One region of the Cupriavidus sp. 05T42 genome, then DNA from elsewhere that is predicted to be linked to it. Evidence: predicted binding sites of a transcription regulator. Region 1 holds the regulator's gene; the other holds the start of a gene.
The links. The regulator FliA, encoded in region 1, starts transcription of late flagellar genes. The targets are predictions, from matches to a motif close to CTAAAGTTTNNNNNNNNNNNGCCGNTA.

Region 1 (6,869 bases):
AGTGCAGTCGCTGCTGGACCGCATCGCCAAGGAATCGCCGAAGCTGACCGAAGACCTCGTGCCGAAGACGATCTCGCTGACCGGCCTGCAGAAGGTGCTGCAGAACCTGCTGGACGAAGGTGTGCCGATCCGCGACATGCGCACGATCCTCGACGTGGTGGCCGAGCACGCCACCAAGGTCAGCGAGCCTACCGAACTCACGGCGCTGGTGCGCGTGGCGCTGGGCCGGGCCATCACGCAGCAGCTGTTCCCGAACAATGCTGACCTGCAGGTCATCAGCCTCGACGCCGGCCTGGAACGCGTGCTGACGCAGGCGCTGGCCAACGGCGGCGGCATCGAGCCGGGCCTGGCCGATGCGCTGCTCCAGCAGGCGCAGGGCGCGGTCGGCCGCCAGGAGCAGATGGGTCTCGACCCCGTGCTGCTGGTGCCGTCCCCGCTGCGGCCGCTGATGGCGCGCTTCCTGCGCCGTACGCTGCCCCAACTGAAGGTGCTGTCGCATGCCGAAGTCCCGGACAACCGCAACATCCGCATTACCGCAATGATCGGCGGCGCGGCGTAAGGAACGAACATGAGCGTGGCGAAGTTTGTGGCGGCCAATGGCCGCGAAGCGATGCGCAAGGTGCGCGAGGCCATGGGCCCCGACGCCGTGGTGCTGTCCAACCGGGCCATCGAGGGCGGCGTGGAAATTGTGGCGATGCGCGATGCGGACCTGGGCGCCGTCAGCGCCACGGCGCAGCCGTACGCGCCATCCGCGCCATCCGCGTCATCGGCGTCATCGGCATCGATGCTGTCGATGAGCCCGATGGCGCCGCTGTCTTCGATGCCCCCGTCGTCCTCGATGTCTCAGTTCGCACCGGCCCCGATCGCACAGATGCCGTCGATGATGACCGCCGACGCGTCCGACCCGGCCGCGCTGGGGGACCTGCGCGGCGAGCTGGCCTCGATGCGCAGCATGCTGGAGCGCCAGTTCGCCGGCCTGGCCAACACGCCCGCCGGCGTGGCCGCTGGCGACCCGCTACGCGAGTCGCTGTTCGAATGGCTCGTCAACGCCGGCTTCTCGGGCCAGCTTTCGCGCACGTTGCTCGCCCACCTGCCAGTCGGCACGGACCGTCCGGCCGCGATGGCCTGGATCCGCCAGGAACTGGCCCGCAAGGTGCCGGTGCTGGCCGATGAGGACACGCTGTTCGCGCAGGGCGGCGTGCTCGCGCTGATCGGCCCGACCGGCGTCGGCAAGACCACCACCACCGCCAAGCTGGCCGCGCGCTTCGTGCTCCGCCACGGCCCGGGCAAGCTCGCGCTGCTGACCACCGACCGCTTCCGGATCGGCGCGCACGAACAACTGCGTATCTATGGCGACATCCTCGGCGTGCCCGTGCATGCCGTGAAGGACGCCGCCGACCTGCGGTTCGCGCTGTCGGCCATGAAGGACAAGCACCTCGTCATCATCGACACGGTGGGCATGAGCCAGCGCGACCGCAGCCTGTCCGACCAGATCTCGATGCTGGCCGGCGTGCAGGCCCCGATGCAGCGTGTGCTGCTGCTCAACGGCGCCGCGCACGGCGACACGCTCAATGAAGTCGTGCACGCCTACCGCAACGACACCGCTGGCGACGCCGCCGGTATCGACGGCTGCATCATCAGCAAGCTGGACGAAGCCACCCACCTGGGCTCGGTGCTCGACGTGGTGATCCGCCACCGCCTGCCCGTGTTCTACGCCTCCACCGGCCAGCGCGTGCCGGAGCACCTCGAACTGGCTCAAGCCGATGCCCTGGTCGAACGTGCCTTCCTGACGCCGCGCCGTGGCTCGCTGTTCGCCGATGCCGATGTGGCGCGGCGCCAGGCCAGCGCCGCCGAGCCAGCCCAGACCGAGCGTGCCGGCGCCGACGATGTGCTGCGCTCGCTGACCGACAGCGCCAACGCCGTGGGCGTGTGCGTGGAGGAACTCAACGGCGCGCAGTACGGCTTCGACGTGGCCCGCTCGCTGTGGCAGCAACGCGGCGCCGGTGCGCCGGCGCTGCGCCAGATGGCCCAGCAGGTGCGCCTGTCGATGTGCCGCGACGCCAGCCGCACGTGCGACCGCTACGTGCTCGCTGTGACCGGCACCGCCTCGCAGACCGTGCCGGGTCGCCGCGCCCCGCAACTGCTGCAACAGACGCTGTGGCTGGCCGACCGTGACGGCACGCCGCTGGCCACCACGGTGGTGCCCGCCGGCCGCACGCGCCAGTCGATGGCCGAAGCCGAGGCGGAAGCCGAAGCCGCCACCGTGCGCGCCACGCTGGCCGCCGCCCGCACCGTGGTCAACCTCAATGCCTCGCTGCCGTCCGCCGCCACGCTGGCGCGCTGGCAGCAACTGGGCGAACGCTGGGTGGCCGGCACGCGCAAGACCACGCGCGTGATTGCCGACGGCGCCGCCAACAAGCTCGACACCATTGCCGATACGCTGACCTTCCTCGCCATCGGCGACACCACCTGCCGCGACCGCGACGCCGTGCACTGGCTCGGCCACTGCATGGTGCGCGTGCCCGAAGGCCAGGTGCGCGCCGCCGCCCGTGGCCGTGGCCAGGGGGCCGGCGCCGAGGCCGGCACCGAGGCTTGCCTCGCGGTGTCCCGGCTGGTCGATCGAGAAACCGGCGACATGCTGTCCGTGGACTACGTGCTGTGCGACCCGGCGCTGGCCGACGTGGCCGCCCAGGTGGCCCGCTGGGCTCAGTGGACGCACCACGCGGAAGAGCAGTTCCGCACGCTGCGCCATGCGATGGAGCACTTCGCGCAGGGCAGCGAGGGCAACGGTGCGGGCGACGACGACACGCTCGGCACGCTGGTCTCGGTGCAGCTCGGCCTGACCGCGCTGCGCCTGCAACACAACCCGACGCCGACGGCGCCCGCGTTCCTGTCGCGCCTGGCTGGCCGCGCCACCGCCCGCGTCAATGCGCCGGTGTCCGGCGCCGTGCTCAACGAAGGCATGGGCCGCCTGCTGGCGCTGCTGGACGTGCTCGAGAACTACCCGGGCCGCAACGTGGCTTCGGCCCCGGCCCCGGCATTCGACGACACGCCCGACTCGGCGCGCCAGGCGATGGACGCCCTTGGTGCCAGTGCCGCCCGTCAACTGGCCCCCGCAGGAGAGTAAGCCTTGAACCTGATGGGCTCCGACCAGGCGGAAAGCCTGCGCCGCATGCTGGCACCGCGCGTCACCCGGCGTATCGCCGTGGTGGGCTGCGAGGCCGGCGCCGGTGCCACCACCGTGGCGCTCGGGCTGGCCAACGCGCTCGCCATGCAGGGCGAACGTGTGCTGCTGGCCGATGAAGACCGCGCCGCCGCGCGCGCCACCCGGCTTGCCGGCGCGGCGCCGAAGGCCACGCTGGCCGATGTGCTGGGCGGCCGGATGCCGTTCGACGCGGCGGCGGGCACCCGTGCCGCCAGCGGCGTGGCCGTGCTGCCGGCCGGCAACGTGCCCGCCGGCGCGCAGATCGACKACCGCGCCTTGCCGGGCATCCGCACGGTGCTGGTCGATGCGCAGTCGAGCGAGTCCGGCGCGCTGTCGCCCATGGCCGGCGCGGCGCACAACTTCGTGATCGTGATGCGGCCCGAGGCCACGTCGATCACCGCCGCCTACGCCTGCATCAAGCGGCTGCACCATGAATTTGCATGCCGTCACTTCCAGCTGATCGTCAATATGGCGGACAAGGAAGCGACGGTGATGGCCCTCTCGCGCAACCTGGCCCGCACGGCGAGCCAGTACCTGGGCGTGGAGGCAAGCCTGGCGGGCTACCTGCCGCTGGATCCGCTGGTGGCCCGTGCGCTGCAGCTGGGCCGCTGCGTCGTGGAGGCCTATCCGGCCGCCGCGGCCACCGGCGCGCTGCGCCACGTGGCCAGCGGCATCGGGGCATGGCCGCTGCGCCAGGAAGCAGTCTCTCCGGGGATGGCCGCGGCCGTTCCCGCCTGATACCAGAACAAGAAGTCGCAACAACCGGACCGACACTCAGCCAGCCAGTCCGCCCCGCAAGGAATGTGGGGCGCTGGCACCGAACCAAGTTATTACCGAGAATTCCACCATGTATACGATTCAGGGAAAGCTCGAACAGGCAGACGTGGTCAAGTCACATGCGCCGCTGGTGCGACGGATCGCGTTGCAACTGGCGGCCAAGCTGCCTGCCAGTGTCCAGATCGACGACCTGATCCAGGCCGGCATGATCGGCCTGCTCGACGCTGCCAAGCGCTATGAAGACAACCACGGCGCCCGCTTCGAGACCTACGCGAGCCAGCGCATCCGAGGCGCGATGCTCGACGAGGTGCGCGCCAACGACTKGCAGTCGCGCAGCCTGCGCCAGTTCACGCGCAAGATCGAGCGCACCCAGCGCAGCCTCGAACAGAAGCTCGGCCGCACGCCGATCGACTCCGAGGTGGCCARGGAACTCGATATGGCGCTCGACGAATACCAGGAGCTGCTCAACGAGGTCTACGGCTGCCAGCTGCTGCACTACGAGGACTTCGAGCGCTCCGGCGAGGAAGACTTCCTGGACCGCCATCTCGGCGTGACCGACGACGGCAACCCGCTGACGGTGCTGATGGAGTCCGGCATGCGCGAGGCGCTGATCCGCGCCATCGACAAGCTGCCCGAGCGGGAAAAGCTGGTGCTGTCGCTGTGCTACGACCAGGAACTGAACCTGCGCGAGATTGGCGCGGTGCTGGAAGTGACCGAGTCACGCGTGTGCCAGATCCGCAGCCAGGCGATTACCCGCCTGCGCAACCAGCTGCGGGGTTTGCTGTAATGCGTGCCTGGCTGTCGATGACGGTGGCCGCGCTCTGCGGCTTCCTGCCGGCGATCCTGTCGGCGCAGGGCTTGACGAAGGCAACGCTCGAAATCGGCCCGTCGCGCCATGCCTGGACTGGCTCGGCGGTGGGCCCGATGATTGCGAACCGGGGCCAGCGCGCGCTGTCCGCGCCGATCGTGCCGKGCGGGGTGCTGCCGCAGTCGGCTGGCGTCATCACCGCGGTGCGCTGGCGTTACAGCTTCACGCGCGTGCCGCCGCCGGACCTGCAGGCCTACCTCTGCAATGCCGACCGCTGCGTGATGCTGCCGGGTGCCGAGGGCAAGACCAACGCCTTCGTTGGCGACGATGCCAGCAAGGGCTTCGTATTCGCCTTCCGCGTGCCGGGCAACGGCGGCCTGGCGCCGTCGCTGCAAGGGCGCAGCAACGAGGTGACGGTCAGCTTCCGCTAACCGTCCCGGGCTTTACATCTGCCGCCTCACGCCACGCGTGTGTGCGTGACGGCCACCACCTTCGCCCATCGCGCGATTTCCGCCTGCAGGAACTGCGCGAACTGGGCGGCGCTATTCCCCACTGGTACCAGACCTTCCCCCTGCAAGCGCTTGCGCATGGCCGGCGCCGCCACGGCCGCGCGGGCTGCCGTCTCCAGTTCCCGCACCATGTCCGGCGGCATGCCGGCCGGGCCGAGCAGGCCGTACCACGAGCTGTAGTCGAAGCCCGGCACGAGATCGGCAATCGGGGCGAGGTTCGGGAACGCCGCCAGCCGCTGCGGGCTGCTCACGCCGAGCCCCTTGAGCTTGCCGGCCACAAGCAGCGGCTGCACCGTGGCCACGTTGCCGAGCAGCAGGTCGGCCTGGCTGCCCACCACATCGGCCACAGCCGGGCCGGCGCCCTTGTACGGCACGCTGACGATGTCGATGCCGGCCTCGTGCTTGAGCATCTCCCCCGCCAGATGGTTGGCGCTGCCCACGCCGGCCACGGCGATGCTCAGCTTGCCCGGCTTCGACTTCGCCAGCGCCACCAGTTCGCGCAGGTTGCTGACGCCAAGGTCCGGGCGCGACACCAGGATCAGCGGCGAACTGGCGATCAGCGAGATCGGCGTGAAGTCCTTGATGGCGTCGAATGGCTTTTTCTCGAACAGCGCCGGATTGATCGCGTGGCTGGTGTAGCTCAGCAGCAGCGTGCCGCCATCGGGGTCCGCCTTGGCCACGGCGATGGCGGCGATATTGCCGGCCGCGCCGCCCCGGTTTTCGACGATGAAGGGATGCTTGAGCCGCTGCTCCAGCTCGGCCGACAGGGAGCGCGCGACGATGTCGGTGCCGCCGCCCGGCGTGGCGCCGACGAGGACTTTCGTGACGGCCGGCGCCGCCCGCGCCAGACCCGGGGGCAGGATCAGCGCCGCCGACAGCAGCGCGAGGAAATCGCGTCGTTCCATGGTTGTCTCCGTATTTATCTTTGTATTTTTTGTGGGGCGATGCTGGCGCCTAGGCCGTGGCGGGCTGGGCGGCTGGCGCCCACGGCATCAGCGGCATGCCCAGTGCGGCGGCCTGGCGGCGCTCGTAGGCGTCGAACTCGGCACTGCGCGCGCTGCCGCGCAGGCCACCCCGCACCGCACCCGCGCGGACGTCGGTGAAGTAGTCGGCCCACTCGTCCGGTAGCGGCTGGGCGCCCGGTACGGCCAGCCAGAGCCGCAGCAGGTGGCGCTTGCGGTCGAACTCCTCGTAGTCCTCGAAATTCGTGCGCGAATGCACGGTGACATAGTTGTTCAGCAGTTGCAGGTCGCCCTGTTCAAGCTGCATCGAGAAGCACAGGCTCGGGTCGGTCAGTAGCGCGTCCAGTTCGTCGAGGGCCGCTTCCTGGGCCGCCGTCAGGCGCGGCACATCGTCGAAGTCGCGCTGGGCGGCCACCACGTTCTTGCGGTTGGTGCGCATGGCGAAGGCCCAAGGATGGTTGCCGAGGATGGTGCAGGCATAGTGCGGCGGCTGGGCGGGGTCCTGCGCGCCCTGGTAGCTGTAGTGGAACGGGGCGTGGAGCACGGCTTCGAGGTCCGGGCGGCGGCGCAGCATGGCGTCGCGCAGGGCGATCGAGCTGACTACCTTG
Region 2 (4,267 bases), on a different contig from region 1:
TTGTTGCAGGATCTGCGCGCGGGTCATGTTCGACACTTCCGTTGCGTAGTCAGCGTCTTCGATGCGCGAACGCGAAGCCGACAGGTTGTTCACCGTCGTGCTCAGGTTGTTGATCGTCGACTCGAAGCGGTTTTGCACAGCACCCAGGCTCGAACGCAGGCTGTCAACCGAAGCCAGTGCGGAGTCCAGCGTCTTCAGCGGGTCAACCGTGGCAGCTTGTTGGAAGTCCGAAGCTTGCAGCGAAGCGCCCTTGATCGTGAAGCCGGCGGTGGAACCCGACACCGAAGCGTCGCTCGGCTTGACGGCGATGTACATCGTCGTCGAGGTAGCCGTACCGTTGCCAGCCAGGCCCTTCGAGGACAGAGCGGCGTCGTCGGCGGCGGTCAGGCCGGTCATGCTCACTTGCACGAACCAGTTGCCCTTCGAATCCGTCACGACGGATTGCGAGTTGATGGCTGCCGAGGTGTTCAGGCCCAGAGCGCGCTGGATGTCAGCGGCGGCGATGCCGGTTGCCGAAGCAGCCGTCACCGGGGTAGCGGAACCCAGAGCCGTTTGAGCGGCGGCGGAACCGATCGAAGCCGTGGCACCTTGCGGGCCGGCAACGCTGAAACCAGCGACGCCCAGGGTCTTCGAGGTGATTTCCTTCAGGGCGATCGAGATGGTTTCGCTGTCGTTGGCGCCAACCTGGATCGACATGTTCTGGTCCTTGGCCAGAACCTTGACACCGTTGAACTGGGTCTGAGCCGACACGCGGTCGATTTCCGACAGACGTTGCTTGATTTCGTCCTGGATCGACTTCAGGTCCGAACCCGAGTTCGTACCGTTGGCGGCTTCCACCGACAGTTCACGGATACGTTGCAGGTTGTTGTTGACTTCGCTCAGGGCGCCTTCGGTCGTTTGCRCGATCGAGATACCGTCGTTGGCGTTACGCGAAGCTTGCGTCAGGCCCTTGATGTTGGCGGTGAAGCGGTTGGCGATGGCTTGACCAGCAGCATCGTCCTTGGCGCTGTTGATGCGCAGGCCCGACGACAGGCGCTGGATCGCGGTGTTCAGCGACGATTGCGACGTGTTCAGGTTGCTCTGCGTTTGCAGCGACAGAATGTTGGTGTTGATGACTTGCGCCATGGTACGACTCCTATATGCAATGTTTTAGGCATTCCGGCGGGTGCCGTAACGTTGGCTGCCTGCGTTGCAGGGCGTAGAGTGCCTCCGTTGCAAGGGTTATCGACAGGGCGGTAGGAGACTTTAGAGTGATCTTTGCGAGAGTTTGCGGGCGCTGCCCGGAACCCCCGGCGTTATTGCGGATGGCGKCCGGYCCGGGGAATGGGCGGGGCGCCGCCGKCGCAGGCCGGCCTGGCGGCGTCAGCGGCGCTTGCGGGTGCGCGGTATATATAGACGCACAAAATCCGGCGACGCCTCGGCGTCCAGCACCGCTGCGTCGGCTTCCGGCGCGTGCGCCGGCGTCACCACGGTAATGGCGCGCTTGTAGACCACCGTGGGCATGGGATCCTCGCCCGTTTTGCCCAGCAGAATCATGTAATTGTCCGAGGCCAGCACGATCCCGGTCAGCCGCGTGCCATTCGAGAGGTGCACGATGACGGTATTGCGGCTGGCGCTGTGGGCCGCAAAGTGCAGATGCTGCAACTTTCGGCTGGGACGGGGAACCTTTTTTTCCTGCTTCACAACTTCTCCGGAAGAGCCCGCGAGGGTTCTGGCGGCGGTCAACGGTCCGAGGACCAGGCGCATGGATCGAGGTCGCACTAAAAGTGACGGATGGCGCGCCCTGATCCCGGCGAGATATGAAACATTCGCTCTCGGAGCCGGGGCAGGGGCTCACCTTCATCACGTTAACGGGCGCGCACACCGAACGGTTGAATGGCGCCATCCGGCCGAGCAATTCGGCCGGCCTTGCGAGGAGAGAAGGGGAATACTTCAGCCGGGAGGGTAACAAAGTTTTACAAGTGTTGACAAAGTTGGCCCGCGAACAATGCCTAGAGGTAAAGCTCTATTTATTTTATTGATGCAGTCGGTGTGATTGAAGTAGCACCTTCGTGGTCGGCGCCTGACAGAAAAGCAACGTTTGGGTCGCAATCCGCTCGCACTAAAGCTTTCTGGGACGCTGCCGATAACTGCCGATATGCCCGAATGTGCGGCATGGCATGACATGGAACGCGAAAGTGCTCAATTCGTTACAGCCGCCATCAGGGCATTCCCTGATAGAAGCCTCATTTACACCTCATGTAAGCAGGTTTATATTCCGGGGTTCGGACCGGTTTACCCCCGGTCTTTCACAGCAGTCCTGAAAGCCTACGAGCACCCCGCGCGTGGGCTTCTTTTTTTTGCCCTCGTCGTTTCGTCGCGGTCTGTTGCCGCAGTGGCCGTGATCGGCCGGGCCGGAGTGCCCGGAACAGATTAGACGCCAGTCGTTGACGCGGCAATTTGACGAACTGCCGGCACTTTTCCCCCTATTTCGATTTTCCGCTCAAGAAGCGCACCGGCCTGCCCGATAGCGCTGATGGCGACACCCGGATTCCGGTGGACGCTAGACGTACATCCAACATCGAAAAAGAGAGAAAGGTACGCTGAGATGGGCTTGCGAAACATGGGTATCGGGGCACGACTGTCCCTGGCATTCTGTGCGGTGGTGTTGCTGCTGGCGGCCGTAGCGGCCGTGGGCGTGACGGCGCTGCGCGGGATGAACGATGCGATGCACCAGGCGGTGGAGCAGCGCCTGCTGCGCGTCATCGACCTGAACCACGTGAAGGAAGGGGCGCTGCAGATCGGTGTGCTGGTGCGCGACGCCACGCTGACCGAGGATCCGGCGCTGGCCGCCCAGAACATCGACAAGGTGAACAAGCTGCGCGACGAGATGCGCGCCAGCCTGGAAACCCTGGCCAAGATCATCGAGGCCAGTGGCCGGGCCGAGTCCAAGGCCATGTTCGAGCAGCTCAACCAGACCCGGACCACCTACAACGGCCAGCTCGACCTCGTCATGCAACAACTGCGCGGTGGCGACTTCAATAGCGCCCGCGCCGGCCTGATCGTGACGCTGCCGGCGGCGCAGGGCGCCTATTTCGACAAACTCGACGAAGCCGCCGCGTCTGGCCGGAAGATGGCCATCGACGCCGTGGCCGAGGCTTCCGACCACTATGTCTTTGCCCGCAACCTGCTGATCGGCCTGGCGGCCGCCGCCGCCGCGATCGCCGCGCTGCTGGGCCTGGCCATCACCCGCTCGGTGACGCGGCCCGCCGGCCAGGCGCTGGACGCCGCCGAGGCGCTCGCCCAGGGCCGCCTGGGCCACGCCATCGCCGTGCGCACCCAGGATGAGATGGGCCGCATGCTTGGCGCGATGGAACGCGCCTTCGGCCAGCTTGGCGTGCTGGTACGCGGCATCCAGCAGGCCGCCGGCTCGATCGACACGGCAGCGCGCGAGATTTCCAGTGGCAATACCGATCTCTCCCAGCGGACCGAGCAGCAGGCGGCCTCGCTCGAGGAGACCGCCGCCTCGATGGAGGAATTGACCTCCACGGTGCGCCAGAACGCCGAGAACGCCCGCCAGGCCAACCAGCTGGCGGTCAACGCCTCGGATGTGGCCACGGAAGGCGGCCGGGTGGTGCGCAGCGTGGTCGACACCATGGATGGCATCTCGAAATCCTCCGCACGCGTGGCCGAGATCATCAGCGTGATCGAGGGCATCGCCTTCCAGACCAACATCCTTGCGCTGAACGCGGCTGTGGAAGCGGCCCGCGCCGGCGAGCAGGGCCGGGGCTTCAGCGTGGTGGCGGCCGAGGTGCGCAGCCTGGCGCAGCGCTCGTCGTCGGCAGCCAAGGAGATCGGCGAACTGATCAACAGCTCGGTGCGCCAGGTGCAGGACGGCGCCAAGCAGGTGGAAGTGGCCGGAAAGACCATGGACGACATCGTCGGCGCCGTGCGTCGTGTGACCGACATCATGGGCGAGATCAGCGCGGCCAGCGAGGAGCAGACCGCCGGCATCGAGCAGGTCAGCCTGGCGATTACCCAGATGGAATCGGTGACGCAGCAGAACGCGGCGCTGGTGGAGCAGGCCAGCGCGGCGGCCGAGAGCCTGATGCAGCAGGCCGGCGGGCTGGTGTCCGAGGTGGCGCGCTTCGACCTGGGCGGCGTGCGCGCCCCCGAGGCGCGCGCGCCCCAGGCCGTGATGACGGCCGCGCCGCGCATGGCCGCCCCGGCCAAGCTCCCGGCAAAGACCCCGGCCCTGGCTGCGCCGGCCCCCGCCCGTGTGCGGGCC

Region 2: a site for FliA is predicted at 1,223-1,249, ahead of AC1EJR_RS26305 (FliC/FljB family flagellin). Genes of this name have one in related genera too.

The regions. Positions count from the first base shown of each region.
Region 1 covers NZ_JBFTLH010000007.1:96,475-103,343, forward strand. Annotated here, with positions in the region: gene flhA (flagellar biosynthesis protein FlhA) at 1-559, shown strand, start outside; gene flhF (flagellar biosynthesis protein FlhF) at 569-3,127, shown strand; gene AC1EJR_RS11675 (MinD/ParA family ATP-binding protein) at 3,140-3,943, shown strand; gene AC1EJR_RS11680 (RNA polymerase sigma factor FliA) at 4,053-4,769, shown strand; gene AC1EJR_RS11685 (flagellar protein FlhE) at 4,769-5,221, shown strand; gene AC1EJR_RS11690 (tripartite tricarboxylate transporter substrate-binding protein) at 5,248-6,204, opposite strand; gene AC1EJR_RS11695 (TauD/TfdA family dioxygenase) at 6,254-6,869, opposite strand, start outside.
Region 2 covers NZ_JBFTLH010000034.1:3,444-7,710, forward strand. Annotated here, with positions in the region: gene AC1EJR_RS26305 (FliC/FljB family flagellin) at 1-1,125, opposite strand, end outside; gene AC1EJR_RS26310 (RNA chaperone Hfq) at 1,363-1,683, opposite strand; gene AC1EJR_RS26315 (hypothetical protein) at 1,800-2,021, shown strand; gene AC1EJR_RS26320 (methyl-accepting chemotaxis protein) at 2,603-4,267, shown strand, end outside.